Regions from separate parts of the Photobacterium sp. CCB-ST2H9 genome, predicted to be linked through region 1. Evidence: predicted binding sites of a transcription regulator. Region 1 holds the regulator's gene; each other region holds the start of a gene.
What was found. Region 1 encodes PurR, which represses purine synthesis genes. Its sites were predicted from a motif close to TNANGNAAACGTTTNCNTNA; they were not measured.

Region 1 (5,384 bases):
GAAAGCCATGGATAATATGCTCAAGCGATAATAATTATCACTTCCTATAATGCAATAACTTGTTTGGGAAGGCGAAGACTGTCTTTTCTACGCAATGAATATTGTTCGTTTTAGTTCATCCGGTGATAACACTGGAATTTCCCAAAATAAAAAACAAGGAGTTATCATGAGACGAGCGGCACTTTCTGCTGTTTTTCTTCTGACTGCCGCGACTGCCTGGGCAGGCGATCGATTGATTAGTGCGGGTTCAGGCATTACGGAGCTCGTTTATGCGATGGGGGCAGAAGATCAACTTGTCGCTGTTGATATAACCAGCAAGTCCTATGTTCATGATGACATACCAAAGTTGGGATATCATCGGCAGCTCTCTGCCGAAAGTATCATTGCCCTTGCCCCTGATCACCTTTTGGGCTCCGAAGAAATGGGCCCGGAGTCAGTACTCTCTCTGTTACGTCAGGCCGGCATTCAGGTCGATATTCTGAACTCAGGTGAAACCATTGCTGATCTGATGCAACGGATTCAACAAGTCGGTCAGCTGACCGGAAAAACACAAAACGCAGAAGTGTTAGCCGCTGAGGTTCAACATCGGATTTCTGTGATTGAGCAGCGACTTGCAAACCAGAAAAGCAGAAAACGTATCCTGTTTCTGACCATTCACGGCGGAAGAGCGCCAATGGTCGGTGGCAGCAACACAACAGCAAATACCCTGATTCAGCTCGCAGGCGGTTTAAATCCAGCCGCGATCCAAATTGATGCTTATAAGCCACTGTCATCAGAAGCAATGGTTGAAATGCAACCCGATGTGATCCTACTCAGCACGCATACCAGTCAGTCAATTGGCGGCAAAGATGGCTTGCTGAAAACACTGCCGTTGCTTGCTGCAACACCTGCCGGCCAAAACAAAACCATTATCACAGTGGATGGTACCGCACTCATCGGCGGGTTAAACCTCAAAACTCTCGAAGAAGCAGAGCGGCTGAATCAGACACTGTATGGCCAGTAAACTTATGACAACAACTTTGAACCGCAGCCGTACCTTTACCAGACAGCGTTTGCCAGCCACTGCCTTACTGCCCGCCGTTTTTGCCATGCTGTTACTTGCCATTGCCTCTTCCATCGTTGTCGGCCCCATGTCGATCAGTTACGCCGATGTCTGGCTGTCACTGCTTCCGGGACAGGATCATGTCGCACCGCACATTGCACTCATCATTCAGCAAGTCCGTTTACCACGCACACTGCTGTGTATCGCGATTGGTGCAGTTCTGGCGCTCTGTGGCACGGTCATGCAGGGACTGTTTCGAAACCCGCTGGCCGATCCGGGCATTATCGGGGTCGCTGGCGGTGCAAGCCTTGGCGCCGCTTCGGCCATTGTCCTGTTCAGCTCAATGGCAGCATCTTTTCCATTACTTTTAACGCTGGGGACAGTACCGGTTTTTGCTTTTCTTGGCGGCGCCCTGACAACCTGGATCGTATACGCCCTTGGCACAGATAAGACCGGCACTTCCGTGACGGTGATGCTGCTGGCAGGTGTTGCAATCAGTGCACTCTCAGGTGCGGCACTGGGACTGCTGAATTTCTTTGCGGACGATCAGGCGCTGCGCGACCTGTCACTCTGGTCCATGGGTTCTCTGGCGGGTGCTACCTGGCCGGGCATCACGCTGGCATTTTCTGCCCTGGCATTCCTGTTCTGGCAATTTGATCGCAGATCCAATGCACTCAACGCTTTATTACTGGGCGAAGCAGAAGCAAAACATCTCGGCATTCAGGTCCAGTCTTTAAAACGATTGCTGATTTTATTTTGCGCCGCTGGTGTGGGTGTCGCTGTCTCCTTATCCGGCGTGATTGGCTTCGTCGGTCTGATTGTGCCGCATCTCGGCCGTATGCTGGCAGGCCCGAATCACAAAACATTACTGCCACTCTCGGCTTTACTGGGGGCACTTATCTTACTGGTTGCCGACATGCTGGCCCGTGTTATTGCCGCACCTGCCGAACTGCCGGTCGGTATCATCACCGCTTTACTGGGAGCACCGTTCTTTATAGCTCTGCTACTGAAACAAAAAGGCCGTTTACAATGATTCATCATATCGTTCGCCCCCTTCGCCCCCGGCACGAAAAACAGCAATCACCGGTGCTTTCAGCCGAGGGTTTATCACTACAACTTGGCGGTAAAACGTTACTGGATCAGCTGAACATCAGTTTCCGCAGCGGAGAGTTAACAGCTTTACTCGGCCCGAATGGTGCCGGTAAAAGTACTTTACTCAAAGTGCTTTGCGGCGAAATTGGTGCCAAAGGTGATGTATACTATTTTGGTCAAAAGCACAGCGACTGGCAGCCATCCCTGCTGGCCAAACACTTGGGTGTACTTCCTCAGCACAGCAGCCTGTCTTTTGGTTTTACTGCGCAGGAGGTCGTTGAATTTGGCTGTATGCCACTTGGTTTGAAGCGCACAGATTGTCTCCGAATTACCCGGGAATGCATGACGGCTGTTGGGATCTGTCACCTGAGCCAGCGTCAGTACCCCACCCTCTCAGGCGGCGAGAAACAACGTGTTCATTTTGCCCGTGTACTGGCTCAGCTCAGCAATGCTAAAGACCAGTGCATTCTGATGCTGGACGAACCGACTTCAGCTTTAGATCTTGCCCACCAGCACAGTTGCCTGAAACTGGCAAAAGATATGGCCCGTAAAGGAGCCGCCGTCATCCTGGTCATTCATGACCTCAATCTTGCGGCTGAATACGCAGACAGACTGGTATTGCTGAATAAGGGGAAGATACAAGCAGACGGTGATGCCTGGCATACCCTGACCACCGAGAATATCAGCTCCGTTTATGGTTCCCCGGTGATCATCGAATCTCACCCCCGCGGGCACTTTCCGATCGTCCTTTCAGCCTGAACCTCCTGCAAGGGCATCGCGGAGCCGTTGCCCTTGCACAGCACTTACAATGTAAAGACTGAAACAACTTTCAAGTTGCCAGTATTCTTGAGCTGCATCAAGATTCCCCTCACATTTCAAGAGAAACGTTGCACTGTGCGTGAGTCCTTGTAGAATGTGAGCGCAAGCGATTAACCGATGAAATAAATAGCAATAGAAAGTCAGACTTCATATCGGTGTAAGGTATTGTTACCACTCGGCCTGAGCCACTCATTTCCCGCCGCTATCCTCGCAGAGAAGCGGCGTTTTAGCGTCTGGCAAATATGAAAAGACCCTGATCAGGGCCTGAAGACTAGAAGAACAATTATGGCAACCATTAAAGATGTTGCACGTATGGCAGGTGTATCTACTACCACAGTCTCACACGTGATCAACAAAACCCGCTTCGTAGCGGAAGCAACACAGAAAAAAGTGTTGGCGGCAGTTGAAGAATTGAACTACGCGCCAAGCGCCGTCGCGCGCAGCCTGAAATGTAATACAACCAGCACCATCGGCATGCTGGTGACAAAATCGACCAACCCATTCTTTGCCGAGTTGGTGCATGGCGTTGAAGAGTACTGCTATAAATCCGGTTATACGCTGATTTTATGCAACACCGAAGGTAATCTGGCCAAACAGAAGGATTACCTGCGCATGCTTTCTGAAAAGCGTGTGGATGGTCTGCTGGTGATGTGTTCTGATCTGGATGATCAACTGCTGGAACAGTTAGAGCGACAGCCTGATCTGCCCATGGTTATCATGGACTGGGGTCCTGCACGCCCAAAAACAGATAATATTCAGGATAATGCAGAACTTGGCGGTTATCTTGCCACTCGTCATTTTATTGACAATGGACACACTAAAATTGGTTGTCTTTCCGGCCAGAAAGATAAATCTACCTGCCGTGAGCGGCTGAAAGGTTTCCATAAAGCCATGAGCGAAGCTGGTCTGACGGTCAATGAAAACTGGATCATTGAAGGTGATTTCGAATGTGAATCTGCCGTAGATGCAGCCAATGCTTTTATTGCCATGAAAGAGCGTCCAACTGCTATTTTCTGCTTCAATGACATTATGGCAATGGCCTTAATCAGTACATTTGAACAAGCAGGGATCAATGTACCAAATGATATTTCAATTATTGGCTATGACAATATTGATCTGGCCCCGTACTTTTCACCGCCTCTGACAACAATCCACCAGCCAAAACGCCGTTTAGGCAAGACTGCGGTGGAAATTCTGATGGAACGCGTGAAAGATAAAAACCATGAATTTCAGACTTTTGAGATCAATCCTGAGCTCGTGGTTCGCCGTTCCGTCAAAAAAATAACACATCCATAAAAAACGATATTAACCTACATATATTGATAAACAGCCGATATAAACACCCATATCGGCTATGTTTATATGGAATATTACTACGCTACAGAGGAATTGATGGGATAATCAGTTAGTTTCTGTAAAATTTATACGATTTTTATTGCGAAGAGTATCACAATTTTTTGTGCGATCGATATCAAATTTGTCTTATTGATATATGATTAAACAGTCACGAACAAGGCAAACCATCTGAAAGGATGGGACGCAAAGCTTCCGGCCTAAAAGCAATGACTTAGTGATAAAGTTATTACTCATGGTAGCGGGGTTGCCGATGGATGAAGTGAAGTTTATGGGACACTTTTGTCATTCTTATGACAAAAGACTCATAATCTTATGCACAATTGAATCCTCGCTCCGTTGTTTGGTGACTTCTTTTGTTGAAATTTCTAACCGAGAAAAGAAGCATGGACAAACCACTACTGAAAGATTCAATTCGTTTATTTGAGAAATTTGGCCAGATTAAATCTCGCTCAATGTTTGGCGGTTTTGGCATTTTCGCAGGTGAAACGATGTTTGCTCTGGTTGTTAGCGACAAGCTGCATCTGCGCGCTAACGCGAAAAATGAAGAAACCTTTAAACAAGCTGGCCTCAAACCGTACGTTTATCAAAAACGCGGTTTTCCTGTCGTCACAAAACACTATGCCATTCCGGAAAACTGGTGGGAAACCCCAGAAGTCATTCTGGAGCACGCTGAAGTTTCTCTTAATGCAGCACAGGCTGACAAAGAGAAAAAAATGCAGGCTAGCCCTAACCGCATTAAAGATCTGCCAAATCTTCGCCTTGCCAATGAGCGTATGCTCAAGAAAGCAGGCATCAACTCTGTAGATCAGCTGTTTGAAGTTGGTGCTATCGGTGCTTTTCAGGCGCTGCAGGAATCTCATCACGAGTCATTGAGTCTGGATTTGCTTTGGGCGTTAGAAGGCGCAGTCAGTGGAAAACACTGGTCTGTGATTACCCCACAACGTCGAAATGAGCTCCTGTCCAAACTAGAAGTCAATTCTGGCGCTCATCACTAAGTATTCAGATTATTTTGCCAGTGCAGCGATTTGCACTGGCTTTAAATAACCTGCTTTAGCCCTGGCACCCTGTCAGGGCT
Region 2 (5,384 bases), 1.1 Mb from region 1:
CTGAACATCCGCTCTGGCTTCAGGACCGGTGATCCACTGGCTGGCGCCATTGGCCAATGCTGTTCTGCCGTCAAGACTGGCAGCCAGCTTGAGCTGAACATAGGGCAACCCCGTTTTCATGCGTTTGATAAAGCCCGGATTGAGTGCCAGTGCATCAGCTTCCAGCAATCCTGTTTCGACTTCAATTCCGGCGTCTCTGAGCATGGCGACACCCCGGCCTGCAACCTGCGGATTCGGATCAACCATAGCGCAGACCACCCGGGAAACCCCAGCCGCAATCAGCGCTTCTGCACAGGGCGGTGTTCTGCCGTAGTGGGAGCAAGGCTCCAGCGTGACATATGCCGTTGCGCCCCGGGCGTTTTCCCCGGCAGCACGCAGTGCAAAGACTTCCGCATGCGGCTCCCCGGCACGATAGTGAAAACCTTCACCAATCACAGTGTCATCTTTCACGATGACGCAGCCGACATTCGGATTAGGGGCAGTGGTGAAACGGCCACGCCGGGCCAGACTGATGGCGCGACGCATCATGGCGTGATCGGTCGGTGTAAACATCTTGAATTATTTTTCCAGTTTGGCGATCGCTTCACCAAATTCCCGGATGTCTTCGAACGAACGGTACACAGAGGCAAAACGAATATAGGCGACTTTATCCAGTTCGATCAGCGCATCCATCACCAGGTTGCCGATCATATCGGATTTTACTTCGCGCTCTCCGGTCGCACGCAAGCGGGATTTTATCGTATTGATCGCTCGTTCAATGTCATCTGCACTGACCGGACGTTTTTCCAGTGCACGTTCAATGCCACCACGCAGCTTGTCTTCGTTAAACGGCTCCCGGCTGCCATTGGTTTTAATGACATGCGGCATCACCAGTTCAGCGGTTTCAAAAGTTGTATAACGCTCGCTGCACGCCAGGCACTGACGACGGCGCCGGACCTGATGACCGTCAGCGACCAGACGGGAATCGATTACTTTGGTGTCATTGGCACCACAAAACGGACAATGCATCTTGCCTCCTCAATTTCGTCGACTCAGTGTAACCCAAATCAACTGACTTGAGAGGCGCAAAGCTAAATTTTTTATCAACAAAAACGGCATCCGATGGATGCCGTTTCACTATTCTGACCTAAATGTTGGTCTGTATTCAGCCTGACCTGCTTACGCGTAAACTGGCAGACGCTTACAGATATCCAGCACTTTCGCTTTAGTTGCATCGATCACGTCCTGGCTCTCGATGTTGTCCAGCACGTCACAGATCCAGTTCGCCAGTGCTTTCGCGTCTTCCGTCGTGAAACCGCGACGGGTGATCGCTGGTGTACCGATGCGGATACCTGAAGTCACGAAAGGACTGCGAGGATCGTTAGGTACACTGTTCTTGTTCACAGTGATGTTCGCTGCACCCAGCGCGGCATCAGCTTCTTTACCTGTAATGTTCTTATCAATCAGGTCAACCAGGAACAGATGGTTCTCGGTACCGCCGGAAACGATCTTGTAGCCACGCTCCAGGAACTGACCCACCATGGCTTTGGCGTTATCGACAACACGCTGCTGGTAAGCTTGGAACTCAGGCTCCATTGCTTCTTTGAACGCAACGGCTTTGGCTGCGATGACATGCATTAGCGGGCCGCCCTGACCGCCAGGGAAAACGGCTGAATTCAGTTTCTTGTACAGCTCTTCACCTGCATTTGACAGGATCAGACCGCCGCGAGGACCAGCCAGTGTTTTGTGCGTTGTTGTGGTCACTACATGTGCGTGCGGTACAGGGTTCGGGTAAACACCCGCAGCAACCAGACCTGCAACGTGCGCCATATCAACAAAGAAGTAAGCACCAACTTTGTCTGCGATTTCACGCATGCGCTTCCAGTCAACAATCTGAGAGTAAGCAGAGAAACCACCGATGATCATTTTCGGCTTGTGTTCCAGCGCCAGCGCTTCCACTTCTGCGTAGTCAATCTGACCTTGCTCATCGATACCATAAGGAATGATGTTGTACAGCTTACCGGAGAAGTTCACAGGAGAACCGTGAGTCAGGTGACCACCGTGTGCCAGGCTCATGCCCAGAACGGTATCGCCGGCATTCAGCAGGGCCATGTAAACCGCACTGTTTGCCTGAGAACCTGAGTGTGGCTGAACATTCGCGTATTCAGCACCAAACAGCTGGCATGCACGATCAATTGCCAGTTGCTCAGCTTTATCTACATACTCACAACCGCCGTAGTAACGCTTACCCGGGTAACCTTCTGCGTATTTGTTGGTCAGTTGTGAACCCTGGGCTTCCATTACACGCGGGCTGGTGTAGTTCTCAGAAGCAATCAGCTCAATGTGCTCTTCCTGACGGGCTGTTTCTTCCTGAATGGCCGCAAACAGTTCCGCGTCATAATCAGCAATATTCATGTCACGCTTTAGCATCAGTCTCTCCTGACTCAGATAGTTCTCAAATTCGCTCACCTAAGTATCTGACAAGGTCAGACTCTTAGGTCAACGGGAAATAATCTGCATTTTTCCCGATTGGTGCTGAAAACACAAGCCCAGACACCACGGCAACGCAAACGTTTTCGTCACGCCAGCAGATAAGTCGGCATTTTAGCGAAAATACTCCTTTTCAGATAGCCCCGAAATCGTTTTTTTATCCCCTTTTTTGTTCGTTTTTCTCATCTGGAAGATGAATTTCTTTCAAGTTTGCACAAACATCCATCAAAAAAATTACATCGTAAAATGTGAACGCAACCATAATGCGAAAATAATGATTTACAAAACCGTAAATTTTAAATTACAAACTGTATTTCTTTACCTTCAGCTCCGGGATTCATTTTTTCCAGCCACGCTATAACATATCGCGCGCATTTCCCCTCCTGTGCCGTCGCATTGACGTCACGCAGTATCAGAGGGGTATTTTTTGGAGGTATCGATTGAAACACCGCGGCCACTCTCGCAAAGAAAACCTGATTGCCATTCTGACTGGCACATTCATTGTCGCGCAAGGCGTTTTTTTCTTACAACAGGCAAACTTACTGACAGGCGGAACAACCGGCTTAGCGCTGCTGATGACCCACTTTACAGATTTCAGTTTCGGTCAGCTGTACTTTGTCGCGAATATTCCGTTTTACATCATGGCCTGGTTCCGCATGAACCGCAGCTTTGCACTGACCAGTGTGTGCTGTGGAGCGCTGGTTTCAGTCATTACAGACAACCTGCACCATGTGGTGGCTATCAGCCAGTTTGATCCGGTTTACTGTGCCGTGATTGGCGGCTTGCTGATGGGATTGGGAATGTTGATTCTGTTCAGGCATAACACCAGCCTGGGCGGGTTTAACGTATTGGTGCTTTATCTGCAGGAAAAATTCGGCATTTCAGCAGGCAAGCTTCAGATGGGCATCGATATCTGCATTCTGATTTGCTCTTATTTCCTGATGACACCGACTATTCTGCTGTTGTCACTGCTGGGCGCTGTGATGCTGAACCTGGTTCTGGCCATGAACCACAAACCAGGCCGGTATCACGATGGCAAAGCCACCGCGGCCGTGACGAACGACTGATTACACAACGACTGGCTCATGCAGCAAACCGGCATGAGCCAGCTTGTCCAGCAAGACATCTTTTGCCTGACGGCGTAAGTCGCGATCCAGCGCATTGATATTTACCGCGAGCTGCAAAGGCTTCCCTTCCGCACACTCAACCTGAAGTTTCAGCTGATTTTTCACCATGGATACCGCAGAAATCTGAGAAAAAGGAATGCGATAGCAACCAAGCCAGGGATTGGGGGTGATAAACAACGCTTCAGGCGTAACCATCAGTGCCGTTTTCTTTTTCCCGGCCAGATTCCGGGCAAAAATAACCAGACCTGCCAGCACAGCCAGGCCGCCTAAAGGCATCCCCACAATCATCATCAGAATCCCGACCCCAGCCAGTCCGAAGGCCAGCGGATCTTCATCGCAAAAACCAAATTGCGGGTTTTCCGGCTTCAGTTCAGATTTCACATCCTGTACCTGCCGCAGCCGCCAGCGCTGCGCATCAGCCCAATAGCAAATATGGAAAATCAGCCCCAGCGGAAAAAGTACCACTGTTGCGAACAGGACCAGACACTTCCCCAGGAAAGCGGACTTTGTCAGCAGCTTCAGACTCAGAATCTGAGCAAAAACCGCCGCTGCTGCCAGCCATGGCCAGTATGACCATATTTCTGAAGAAATCGGGAGGACAGAAAAGGGAAAAAACTTCGGATTTGAGTGAATCAGTTTCGACATCAAAGGTGCAACGACGATCACCACTGCCGCAGCTGTCAGTACGGAGATGGCAAGGCCGCCATAAGTCGACAGGGACACGCGTTTCATGATGACTCTCCTTGCAGACATTGAAATAAACTTTCGGCCGTTGCGTCATTCCGATATCCGCGAAGACAGCCTAAGGCAACAATGCGACAGAGAAAATTGGATATTAAATGATCAAATCAACAATCAGAGACCGCTTCACAATCAGAGTACATCAAAAAAAGCACAGCCCCGGACAAGGCCGGGGCTGCAGCAGTCGGAGACATTGTACGTCTCCGGAAATTCTTGCATAAATACAATCAGATGGCGTCTTCGTCTTCTTCACCGGTACGAATCCGGACTACGCGTTCAATATCAAACATGAAGATTTTACCGTCGCCGATCTTACCGGTTTGCGCCGTTTCAATAATCGTCTCGACACACTGCTCTGCCACATCATCACTGACCACGATTTCCAGTTTTACCTTCGGCAGAAAGTCGACCATATATTCCGCGCCACGGTATAACTCCGTGTGGCCTTTCTGGCGACCAAACCCTTTGACTTCGGACACAGTCATTCCCGTGATCCCCACCTCTGCCAGGGCCTCACGCACATCATCCAGTTTGAATGGCTTTATAATGGCTTCGATTTTTTTCATCTCACAATATCCTTTGCTGAGGGTCTGTTGACCCTGAGGTCTGCTGCCCCCGGGGCGGGGTCTCGGCGTGCAATCACCGATACCGGAAAGCCCCCATTATCACCGATTTTTCATTGAAAACTCAACGGCTCGCTGACAGACGGCTCATGATTTCCAAGCCGCCGGTAATTCCCGTCCCCATAAAAAAACCGCTGCACCTGGCAGCGGTTTGAGAATCAGCTGTCCGGCACGCAGCCAGCAGTGTTTTAGCCCAGATTGACACGGGCATTACGGAACATCCGCATCCACGGACTGTTCTCATTCCAGTCGTCCGGATGCCAGGAGTTCGCCACAGTACGGAAGACCCGCTCCGGGTGCGGCATCATGATGGTCACACGGCCGTCCTGAGTCGTCAGACCGGTGATCCCGTTCGGTGAACCGTTCGGGTTGGCCGGATAGTTCTGAGTCACCTTACCGTAGTTATCGAGATAACGCAGGGCAA
Region 3 (5,384 bases), 420 kb from region 1:
CATTTCGACCTTGCACTGTTGGATCTGTTGCTCATCCTGATAGAGCTGAGAACATAACGACAACTGATCTTCATTTGTTGAAACTGCTTCACGTGAAATATCACGCCAATGGATTTTGGATGACGCACAAGCACAGAGAAAACTGCAGAGTTGCAAAATCAGCAACCACCGAATCCACATAACAAGCCCTTCCTTTCGCTTTAACCCTATAAAAAAGCGACCGTTAAGGAATGGTTCATAAATGTCGGGGGCCGTAAAAAAGCCATGCTTCCGCATGGCTGACTCTTAAACTGAGGTGCTGCACACCTCTTCGTTAGTGATGTACCGCGGCTGGACGGGATTCCGATTCACCATAAGCCTTTCTGAGCTCAGTCACTGCCGTGCTCGGGCCAAGGATCAAAGATACAAACGCAACACCGCCGACTAATAAGACTCCCCCCACGACAGGCCCCACAACAAAACAGTAGAACGCCAGAAAAGGCAGATATACGGTATAGCGAAGTACCGTTAACAAAATAGCTCTGAAGAAAAAGATTGTGTTCATCATCATCTGTACCCCTGAAATAAAATTGAGCGCGCTCATTTATGCTAATTTGAGCGCGCTCAATTTTCAAGGGTATCACTGATACTTTTTTCCCGATGCGTTATTATGGTGGCAAAAGCAGGATCTTAACCGGGCACAGCCACAGATGAATAAAAGAGAACAAACCCGCCTTAAAATTTTACAGGCAGCCTGGCAGCTGTTTCGTCAAACCGGGTATCAGGACACGACCACTCGTCTTATTGCGGAACAGGCTGGCGTTGCAGCCGGGACTGTATTCAGCCATTTTCCATCCAAGCTCTCGCTGCTCAAAGCAGGGCTGATGCAACAAATCGATATGGTTTTGAAAAATGCGAAAGCTGAAGAACCCGATACCCACCCGCAAGGAAAGCTCATCCACTACGCAAACCATCTGTACGCTTTTTACTGCAGTGAAGCCGACTTCAGCCGGGAGTTATTCAGAGAATTAATCTGGCAGCAGGAAGAATTTGAGCAGCAGCTGGATGCCTTTCGTCATCAGCTTTTTGCTCAGGAAGAGAACCACAACCCGGATATGGCTGCCGTGATGATGGATTGTTACTTCATGACTTTAGTTTCCGGGCTGAACGCAACTGAGCCTGATGCATCCGTCATGCTGCATCAGTTACAACGAAAACTGCAGGTGTTACAGCTCAGCGAAGCGCCTGACGACGCGCATGCGCCACAGCAATGAGGCGTTTTTCGAGCACAGATTGCTTACCGGACTGCGCTTTTTCCAGTTCTCGCAGCAAACGGGTGATTTCAGTGTCCAGATATCGGGCATTTTTCGTTCTGACCAGTGAACGAATCACTTTTTCAGCATTCTCCGGTAACGGCTGTTCAATCGCCCAGCGATAACTGTATCCGGCGATACCCGGGTTCACCGCAACCCGGCTGGTATCACTCCGGGCTTGCTCTGGCTGTTTCGGAGCAGGCACATCTTCTGTCCGCCCCACCCTCGCATAATATTTTTCTGTCACTGGCGTCCCGGCTGCAGGTAAATCTCCGGCTTGGTATAACAACGGCCCGATGCTTCCGGCCAGTTCGATCGCCGCTTCTCTGACAAAAGCGCTGGCATTGCGCTTCCCTTTTTTTTCTGTATCTGTGTAATACACAGCGGCAAAATCTTTCGCACGGGTCAGTGCCACATAAGCGAGACGTCGCTCTTCTTCCTGATCTGTTTTCATGTCTGTCGCCGCGGGGTTACGGTAAGGGAACGCATCTTTATCCCAAAACGGCAGATAGACCCGGTCATACTCACATCCTTTTGCCCGGAAAATTGTGGTCACCTGGATACTTTCGGATTGCGCTGGCTGTGCGCTTCGCTCCGTACTGACCTGTCTGGACTGAGCCGAATAAAATTCGAAATATTGCAGCGCTTTTTCACACCGTTGGTCCATCGTTTCCAGTACGGTTGAAACCGCATCCAGCCGGTCAATCGCTTCTTCGATTTCACTGGCTGTTGCTTCTGTTTTCCATATCCAGCTGTCCAGCCCGCTTTCCCGGCGATACTGCTCAAAAACGTCAAACGCCTTCTGGCTACCTTTGCGTTGCAGACGCCCCAGTAAATCCAGCCGCTCAATCAGATTGTCCAGTTTGAGATTCGGGTTCGCTTGACCATGACGTTCTGCAAACCCGGTCCAGGCCTTGCTGTTCATTTTCGCCAGCTGGTCACACAGCGGTTTCAGTTCCTTATTCGGCACATAACAATGCGGAAACGACATCAGACTGAACATCAGCGTCGAACGATCCTGATCAGCCATCTGTTCAAAACGTCCCACAGCAAGCTGCATGACTTCCATCAGCAACCGGACTTCCCTGCTGTTGGCCAGGACAGACGGCACTGGCATCTGGTATGGAATTTGTTTGCTGAGAAACGCCAGTTCAAACAGCAACGTCTGGGACCAGCGCCGGACCAGAATCGCCACATCGCCCGGCTTGCCGCCTTGCTCAAGGTGTGTCTGTATTGCGGTCACAATTTCTCCGACCTGACGTGGCGAACCAGTCAGGCTGACCTGCGTATCTGACACAGCCTCCGAAGGAACCGTCAGAAAATCAGAAAAACGGGCCTGGTTATGTGCAATCAAATGACTGGCAGCCAAGGCCAGACTGTGCCCGAAACGAAAGGTCTGAGACAGGGTATAGACAGTCGCAGGTGCGAAGTCCCGCTCAAAGTTGAGCATAAACTGAGGCGCACTGCCCCGCCAGGTGTAAATACACTGATCCACATCGCCGACAGCCACCAGCTGGCAGCCGTCCCCGAGTAACAGTTTCAGCAGGCGGTACTGTGCATTGTTGATGTCCTGAAATTCATCCACAACCAAAAGCCGACACTGATGCTGATAACGCGCCCTCAGGCTGATATTTTGTTCCAGCAGACCAACCACGGTGACCAGCCAATCGTCAAAAAACAGCAACCGCTGTGCCTGCCGTAAATGCTCAAAGGCCTGAAAAGCCTGCAGAATAAAACGGTAATCGCTGTTAATTCCGGCCATCGCAAAGACTTCAGCCGGTGGCAGCATATGCGCTTTCACCAGCCCCACAAAACTCAGCAGCAATTCCAGCGTTTTCGGCTCTTTCAGTTGCTGCTGCTTGCTGTAAGCCGTTTCTTTGCCGGCCATTTGTCGCAGCACCTGCTTTGCCAGACTTTTATCGTTTTCACCCGGGTTGAAATCGACTCTGAAGCCCGATTCCGCCAGATAACCGGACTGGTTCAGCACACTCAGACAAAAACTGTGAAAGGTATGCACGGGCACAGGCTGTTCAACACCCGCCTGCGCCAGCTTCCGCTGAAAGTCACGCCGGATATCACTGTTGAACATCAGCACCAGCATTTCCTGGGCTGGCCGCTTGAGAAGCTGTGACTGAATCAGGCCAACCAGCGTCGTTGTTTTACCTGTGCCTGCACCGGCAATACATAAGGCATTTCCTTCTTCATGCTGAATAAAACGCTGCTGTTCAGAAGTAAAATGCATGTTGAATACGCCGTGGCCTGAAAGATGAAGGGACGCGATTTTGCCATAATTTCGTCCCATACACGAACCTCTGCTCTGTCTTTGCGATTTCTGCTGAATTTTCAGGGATTGCCGGATTAACCATCAGTCAGAAAAACACCAAGGCAAACGTTTGCTTTTTTGCTGAAAGGCAAAATGACTTCTGCTATTATCTGCCTCGCCAACAGGAGGTTTCGCCCCCTGCCAGTAATTTTCATCGAATTGACTCTTGAAATAGGAACTTCACCATGAGCCTTGCTGATCAAGTTCTCGCTGTAAATGATGATCTCCCAATCCGTACCGACCAGCCGGTTCACAGCGGTAAAGTACGCTCCGTTTACTGGCTGACTGAAGCTGACAGCCGCCGCCTGATCCAGGAGAAAGGCTATGATGTCAGCCCGGATGCCCCGCTGGCAATTATGGTCATCAGCGATCGCATTTCTGCATTCGACTGTATCTGGCACGGTGAAGGCGGCCTGAAAGGCGTTCCGGGAAAAGGTGCCGCCCTGAATGCGATTTCAAACCACTGGTTCCGCCTGTTCCGTGAGCAGGGTCTGGCAGACAGCCATATTCTGGATATCCCGCACCCCTTCGTCTGGATAGTGCAGAAAGCGCGTCCAATCAAAGTAGAAGCCATTTGTCGTCAGTATATTACGGGTTCAATGTGGCGCGCATATGCCAATGGCGACCGTGAGTTTTGCGGCATTGCAGTCCCGGATGGTCTGCAAAAAGATCAGAAACTGCCAGAGTTACTGATCACCCCATCTACAAAAGGCATCCTGCACGGTATTCCGGGTGTGCCTGCGGTTGATGATGTCAATGTCACCCGCAACGATCTGCTGAACAATTTCAAAGCCTTCAACTTCAGTAAACTTGAAGACATAGACCATTACGAAACGCTGCTGAAACAAGGTTTTGGCGTGATCAGTGATGCCCTGGCTCAACTGGATCAGATTTTTGTCGATACCAAGTTCGAATTCGGCTATGTCACCGATGCCAGTGGTAAAGAAAAAATGATCTATATGGACGAAGTTGGCACGCCGGACTCTTCCCGTATCTGGGACGGCCCGGCTTACCGTGAAGGTCAGATTGTTGAAAACTCAAAAGAAGACTTCCGGCAGTTACTGCTGAACCACTTCCCGGATCCGGATATTCTGCTGAATAAAGATCGTATGAATGAACGTGAGGCACTAGCACGTGATAACGCATTGCCGAAAGAAGTACTGATGCAGGTGTCCCGCATTTATACAGGTATTGCTGAAAAGATTACCGGCAAGAAAATTGTCCTGGGTGGTAATCCCAAAGAAGAAATCATCACAGTCCTGCGCAATGAATATAGCCTAATCGACTGACAATATTCCTCTCGTTGTATACTTTCAGGGCAGCTTCGGCTGCCCTTTTCAATCCGCACAATATTCTTCACTAGCGTCAAATGTATTATTCCTCACAAAATGATTCTCAAAAAACATTCATGCATCACAAATACAAATTTTCGCTATTAAGGCTTTTTTGCTGCGGGACGACAATAGAAGGACAAAAACATTCAAAGCAGTAGTTGAGGGACCCAATGAAGTTTAGCCACAAGATCGTTGCCACTTCGTCGGCAATACTGTTCGCCGCCTTAGTATTACTTTCAGGTATCCAGTACGTTCACACCAGAGATGATGTCAACAAGTTAGTCAGCAGCAGCATCAATGAGATCGTTTCCGGCGTGAACCAAACGCTGGTCACCGAGATCGCCAGCCGTACCAAATTAGCAAATATGACAACCAGCCTTGTCGAACAAAATTTCTCTCCTGAAAACATTCGTACCGTTATCGGTCAATCCGTTT
Region 4 (5,384 bases), 1.6 Mb from region 1:
CAGGACGGCACTGTTTTACATGTCACCCGTAAGAGCGGTGCCAAACCGGATGGTCATCCCTTAATTATTGGCGATGATGTGACAATTGGCCACAAAGCAATGCTGCATGGCTGCCAAGTCGGGAACCGGGTACTGGTTGGTATGGGTGCTATTCTGCTGGACGGTGCAATGATCGAAGACGATGTGATTATCGGGGCAGGGACATTAGTGCCACCCGGAAAAGTTCTGGAAAGCGGATACTTGTATGTCGGAAGCCCAGCCAAACAGGCAAGGCCGCTCACAGATGCGGAACGCGCCTTCCTGCCGCAATCGGCGGACAATTATGTTCGGCTGAAAGATGAGTATCTGAATGAAGCCGAATGACTTCAATCGATCATCACGTCGCCATCCTGATTAAAATCTTCATCATCAATCAGAGATTCAGCAAGCTCCTCCAAATCGAAGCGACAGCTGTTAAAGGCGGTTAATATAGCCGCCTCATCCGTCAGCACTTCACCGGTCTGCTTTTCTAGCCATGCCAGACGCACCCAGCAACGGATCAGCGCACCGGCCTGCTGCGCAGGAAAACATACCGCCTGACGCTCGCTGTCCCAAGTTTGGATATCAGCGAATAAGATGTCTTGATTCATAGTGACCCACTATTTTACTTGCAGTGTACGACGAAGTTCACGCAATACCTGTTCTGTTCCGGGGCGGATACCCCGCCACAAGAGAAAACTTTCAGCCGCCTGGCCCACCAGCATTCCAAGTCCGTCTATCACTTGACCTGCACCGAGTTCAGCCGCCCACTGGTTGAAGGTCGTTTCCTCCGGCCCATAGACCATGTCGTAACAAACCAGGCCAGGATGAACCAAAGCAGCAGGAATACCAGGGAGTGACTGACTCAGACTGGCGGATGTCGAGTTGATAATCAGATCAAAATGCTGATCAGCAGATAAAGCATCAAGTGCGTTTGCAGAAACCTTTCCGTGCGAGGCAAACAACGCGGCCAGTGCTTCAGCTTTGGAAAGGGTACGGTTGGTCACCGTCAGGCTGGCAGGTTCCTGAGCCAGCAAAGGCAGAATCACGCCGCGGGCAGCACCACCGGCGCCCACCAGCAGGATGCGCTTGCCTTTCATCTCAACCTGATTGCGCAGCAAGTCCTGCACCAAACCTTCACCATCAGTGTTATCACCAAGGATCCCGCCGTCATCCAGCTTTTTTAAGGTATTGACCGCACCCGCCAGACGGGCACGTTCAGTCAGCTGCGTCGCATAGCTAAAAGCCTGCTCTTTAAAAGGAACCGTGATATTGCAGCCACGGCCGCCACCGGCAAAGAACTGACTGGCTGCTGCCTGAAAGCCATCCAGCGGCACCAATTGCGCTTCGTATGTCATCTCCTGAGCGGTCTGACGCGCAAACAGCGTATGAATGAAAGGCGATTTACTCTGGGCAATCGGGTTGCCGAACACAACGTATTTATCCGCGTCCTGACTCATGGCTGCAATTTCTTCCTTAACTTAAAGTTGCTTTCTTCTGTCTGGATTACCACTCACGCGGAGTGAGGTAATCGTACAAACGAGCTTCCTGAGAACCCGGCTCTGGCTGGTAACAATACTCCCAGCGTGCCAGAGGGGGCATCGACATCAGAATGGATTCGGTGCGCCCGCCGCTCTGTAAGCCAAACAGCGTACCGCGGTCATACACCAGATTAAACTCAACATAGCGGCCACGGCGATACAACTGGAACTCACGCTCGCGTGAACCGTATGGGGTAGGGGCACGCTTTTCAACGATTGGCAGATAAGCGTCCAGATAACCCAGACCAACCGCCTGCATGTAAGCAAAGCTTTTCTCAAAACCCCACTGATTCAAGTCATCAAAGAACAGACCACCCACACCCCGGGTTTCCTGACGATGCGGCAGGAAGAAATATTTATCGCACCAGGCTTTGTGTGCTGCATAGACATCATCACCAAAAGGAGCACACAGGTCTTTGGCGACCTGATGCCAGTGCCGGCAGTCTTCCTCAAACGGATAGAAAGGCGTCAGGTCGAACCCGCCGCCAAACCACCAGACCGGATCTTCACCCTCTTTCTCGGCAATAAAGAAGCGGACATTGGCATGCGACGTCGGGATATAAGGGTTTTTCGGATGGATCACCAGAGAAACGCCCATGGCCTCAAAACGACGGCCAGCCAGCTCCGGACGATGTGCGGTGGCTGAGGCTGGCATCTGCGCCCCGTAAACATGTGAAAAGTTCACACCACCTTGCTCAAAGACTGCACCATCACGGAGTACCCGGCTGCGACCACCGCCGCCTTCTTCACGATCCCAGCTGTCTTCCACAAAACGGGCCTCACCATCCTGTGCTTCCAGCGCCTGGCAGATTTTATCCTGTAGATCGAGTAAGAACGCCTTCACGGCGTGTTTATTGACGTCTTGCATGCGTATGTTATCCCTGTCGGAAAATTTGTCCTGTGGCAGCATCGCGAATTTCGGACGGATTGTCACGGCCACCCGTCTCACCGTGCAAAATTGTCTTCAGATGCGCTCCGAGTTGTGATTCCACTTCCTGCACATTGCGGCAAGGCGGCTCACCGGTCAGATTTGCGCTGGTCGATGTCAGTGGTTTCCCGAACGCCCGGCACAGCTGCTGCACCAACGGATGATCCGTCACCCGGACCGCAATCGTTGAAAACTGCCCTGTCAGAAACGACGGAACACCCGGTTTGGTTGGCATCACCCAAGTGACCGGGCCCGGCCAGGAGGCAAAAATCAGGGCCTTCTGGTCTTCAGTCAACTGGCTGTCATCCACATAAGGTGCGAGCTGAGCATAATCGGCCGCGATCAGAATCAGGCCTTTCTCTACCGGGCGCTGTTTCAATGCCAGCAGTTTGGCAACAGCCTCTGGGTTATCCGGATCGCATCCGACACCAAACACGGCTTCAGTCGGGTAGGCAATCACTTCACCTTGCTCGAGCGCGGTGACGACTTGGCTTAAATTATCCACACTATCCTCAATGTGTTGTCGCCGGATCAATGCGATGGCGACGGCTGATTTTCACTGGCTGCTATTTTAACCGAATCCCAGCGAACTGCACCTATTGCGCACCAGAGCGCGACGCAAACGTTTTCCTTAAGGAAAAATCTCCGTATAATGCGCCGCAAACCCTCTTGCCTGATTAACATGACCCTAAGGAGTTCGGGATGAAAGTCGGTATTATTATGGGCTCAAAATCTGACTGGCCAACCATGCAACACGCAGCTGAAATGCTGGATCGCTTTAATATTGCGTACGAAACCCGTGTGGTTTCCGCACACCGGACTCCACACCTGCTGGCTGAATATGCCGAAACCGCTCATCAGCGTGGTCTTTCAGTGATTATCGCAGGTGCCGGCGGCGCTGCACATCTGCCGGGCATGACTGCCGCATTCACCAGTCTGCCGGTCCTGGGCGTCCCGGTGCAGTCCCGCGCCCTGAAAGGCATGGATTCCCTGCTGTCGATTGTACAAATGCCCAAAGGGGTTGCTGTCGGCACATTAGCTATCGGGGAAGCCGGTGCAGCCAATGCCGGCCTCTTGGCAGCCCAGATTATCGGTACCCAGGATGCAACAGTCATGGCCGCTATTGATGCATTCCGTAAAGAACAGACCGACACCGTCCTGAGCCAGCCGGATCCATCTGAGGACGCATAACCATGAAGAAGGTTCTGGTACTGGGCGCGGGTCAGCTGGCCCGCATGATGGCACTGGCTGGTGCTCCCTTGAATATCGAAGTCATGGCCTATGACGTGAATAACGGTCAGGTCGTCCATCCGCTGACGCTGGCACCGGTGCTGTCCGGACTGAACAATGCCATCGGTTATGCTGATGTCATTACCGCTGAATTTGAGCATGTACCGCATGATGTGCTGGATGCCTGCGAGGCCAGCGGTAAACTCAAACCCAATGCAGCCGCCATCAAAGCCGGTGGCGACCGCAGGATTGAAAAAGCTCTGCTGGATCAGGCTGGCGTGGCCAATGCCAGATACCAGTTGATCAGCACAGAAGCAGATTTGGCGCTGGCTGCAGAAACGATCGGCCTGCCACTGGTGCTGAAAAGCGCACTGGGCGGCTATGACGGGAAAGGTCAGTGGCGCCTGAAAACAACGGAGCAGATCCCGGCCATCTGGCAGGACATTGCCGATTTCCTGACCCACGCACCGGAACAATCTATTGTTGCAGAGGCTTTTGTCCCTTTTCAGCGCGAAGTGTCGATGATCGGTGCGCGGAATGCAGCGGGAGATACCGCCATCTATCCGCTGACTGAAAACGTTCATACCGACGGCGTGCTCAGCCGCTCTCTGGCACTGGAAGAGCAGGGGGCTTTACAACAGCAAGCGGAGATGATGTTCAACGCCGTCGCTGCAACCCTGGATTATGTCGGCGTCCTCGCCATTGAGTTCTTTGACGTGAACGGCCAGCTGCTGATCAATGAAATTGCCCCGAGAGTACATAACTCGGGCCACTGGACGCAGCAAGGTGCAGATACCTGCCAGTTTGAGAACCACCTGCGGGCGGTCTGCGATCTGCCTCTGGGCAGCACAACACAGACTCGCAGCACAGTGATGCTCAATATTCTGGGAGAAGATACACTGCCGGCGGCGGTTCTCACCATTCCGGGCTGCCATCTCCACTGGTACGGAAAGGAAAAACGTCCGGGCCGTAAGATGGGCCACATCAATGTCACTGCAGCCAGTCATCCTGAACTGGTGCAGACACTGAACCAACTGGCTCAGATACTGCCTGCTGACAGTTTCCCGGTGGTCCGCCTCGGCTAAACCCTTTCCCCTGATATGTAAAAAGCCAGCAGAGCTGGCTTTTTCTTTAAATGTCATCCGCCTCAGAGGACGGCGTCGTTTCCGGTTCCGACTGATAATGACCGCATTTCCGATCGGCACACTGCAGTTTAGTGCCCCGGGCCAGCTTCTTCTCGATCAGCAAGCCGAAACCGCATTGCTCACAATGGCCGGGAACCGGCTGAAAATTGATCGCAAACCGGCAGGACGGATACTGATCACAGGCATAGAAGCGCTTGCCGTACCGGGATTTTCGCTCAACCAAATGTCCTGTTTTACACTCAGGACAAGTCATGTGGGTCTCTTCGGCCTTCTTCTCGGGCGAAGCCAGATAGTGGCAAGCCGGATACGCACTGCAGCCAATAAACATTCCGTAGCGGCCCTGGCGCAACACCAGCTCGCTGCCACAATCCGGACATGGCTGTCCCAGAGGTTTTACGATATGGCCGTCATTATGGTGCAAAGGCTTGATATAATCGCAAGCCGGGTATGCACTGCATCCCAGAAACGGACCATGTTTTCCGTGCCGTATGAACAGAGCCGCCCCGCATTGTGGGCAGGGCG

Region 2: a site for PurR is predicted at 2,542-2,561, ahead of glyA (serine hydroxymethyltransferase). Genes of this name have one in related genera too.
Region 3: a site for PurR is predicted at 3,674-3,693, ahead of L4174_RS09205 (phosphoribosylaminoimidazolesuccinocarboxamide synthase). Genes of this name have one in related genera too.
Region 4: a site for PurR is predicted at 3,102-3,121, ahead of purE (5-(carboxyamino)imidazole ribonucleotide mutase). Genes of this name have one in related genera too.

The regions. Positions count from the first base shown of each region.
Region 1 is NZ_CP100425.1:1,558,084-1,563,467, reverse strand. Features, by position in the region: gene L4174_RS07480 (hemin ABC transporter substrate-binding protein) at 167-1,003, shown strand; gene L4174_RS07475 (iron ABC transporter permease) at 1,089-2,075, shown strand; gene L4174_RS07470 (heme ABC transporter ATP-binding protein) at 2,072-2,893, shown strand; gene purR (HTH-type transcriptional repressor PurR) at 3,239-4,249, shown strand; cyclic di-GMP riboswitch class I at 4,458-4,561, shown strand; gene L4174_RS07460 (TfoX/Sxy family DNA transformation protein) at 4,693-5,304, shown strand.
Region 2 is NZ_CP100425.1:2,668,517-2,673,900, forward strand. Features, by position in the region: gene ribD (bifunctional diaminohydroxyphosphoribosylaminopyrimidine deaminase/5-amino-6-(5-phosphoribosylamino)uracil reductase RibD) at 1-552, opposite strand, end outside; gene nrdR (transcriptional regulator NrdR) at 559-1,008, opposite strand; gene glyA (serine hydroxymethyltransferase) at 1,159-2,409, opposite strand; gene L4174_RS12385 (YitT family protein) at 2,910-3,536, shown strand; gene L4174_RS12390 (hypothetical protein) at 3,537-4,328, opposite strand; gene glnB (nitrogen regulatory protein P-II) at 4,565-4,903, opposite strand; gene purL (phosphoribosylformylglycinamidine synthase) at 5,149-5,384, opposite strand, start outside.
Region 3 is NZ_CP100425.1:1,978,050-1,983,433, forward strand. Features, by position in the region: gene L4174_RS09185 (hypothetical protein) at 1-180, opposite strand, end outside; gene L4174_RS09190 (hypothetical protein) at 314-550, opposite strand; gene L4174_RS09195 (TetR/AcrR family transcriptional regulator) at 690-1,253, shown strand; gene L4174_RS09200 (ATP-dependent helicase) at 1,213-3,594, opposite strand; gene L4174_RS09205 (phosphoribosylaminoimidazolesuccinocarboxamide synthase) at 3,801-4,904, shown strand; gene L4174_RS09210 (methyl-accepting chemotaxis protein) at 5,120-5,384, shown strand, end outside.
Region 4 is NZ_CP100425.1:3,525,610-3,530,993, forward strand. Features, by position in the region: gene L4174_RS16235 (gamma carbonic anhydrase family protein) at 1-363, shown strand, start outside; gene L4174_RS16240 (DUF1488 domain-containing protein) at 366-629, opposite strand; gene aroE (shikimate dehydrogenase) at 639-1,478, opposite strand; gene hemF (oxygen-dependent coproporphyrinogen oxidase) at 1,525-2,427, opposite strand; gene tsaC (L-threonylcarbamoyladenylate synthase type 1 TsaC) at 2,435-2,992, opposite strand; gene purE (5-(carboxyamino)imidazole ribonucleotide mutase) at 3,190-3,678, shown strand; gene L4174_RS16265 (5-(carboxyamino)imidazole ribonucleotide synthase) at 3,681-4,802, shown strand; gene L4174_RS16270 (type I DNA topoisomerase) at 4,849-5,384, opposite strand, start outside.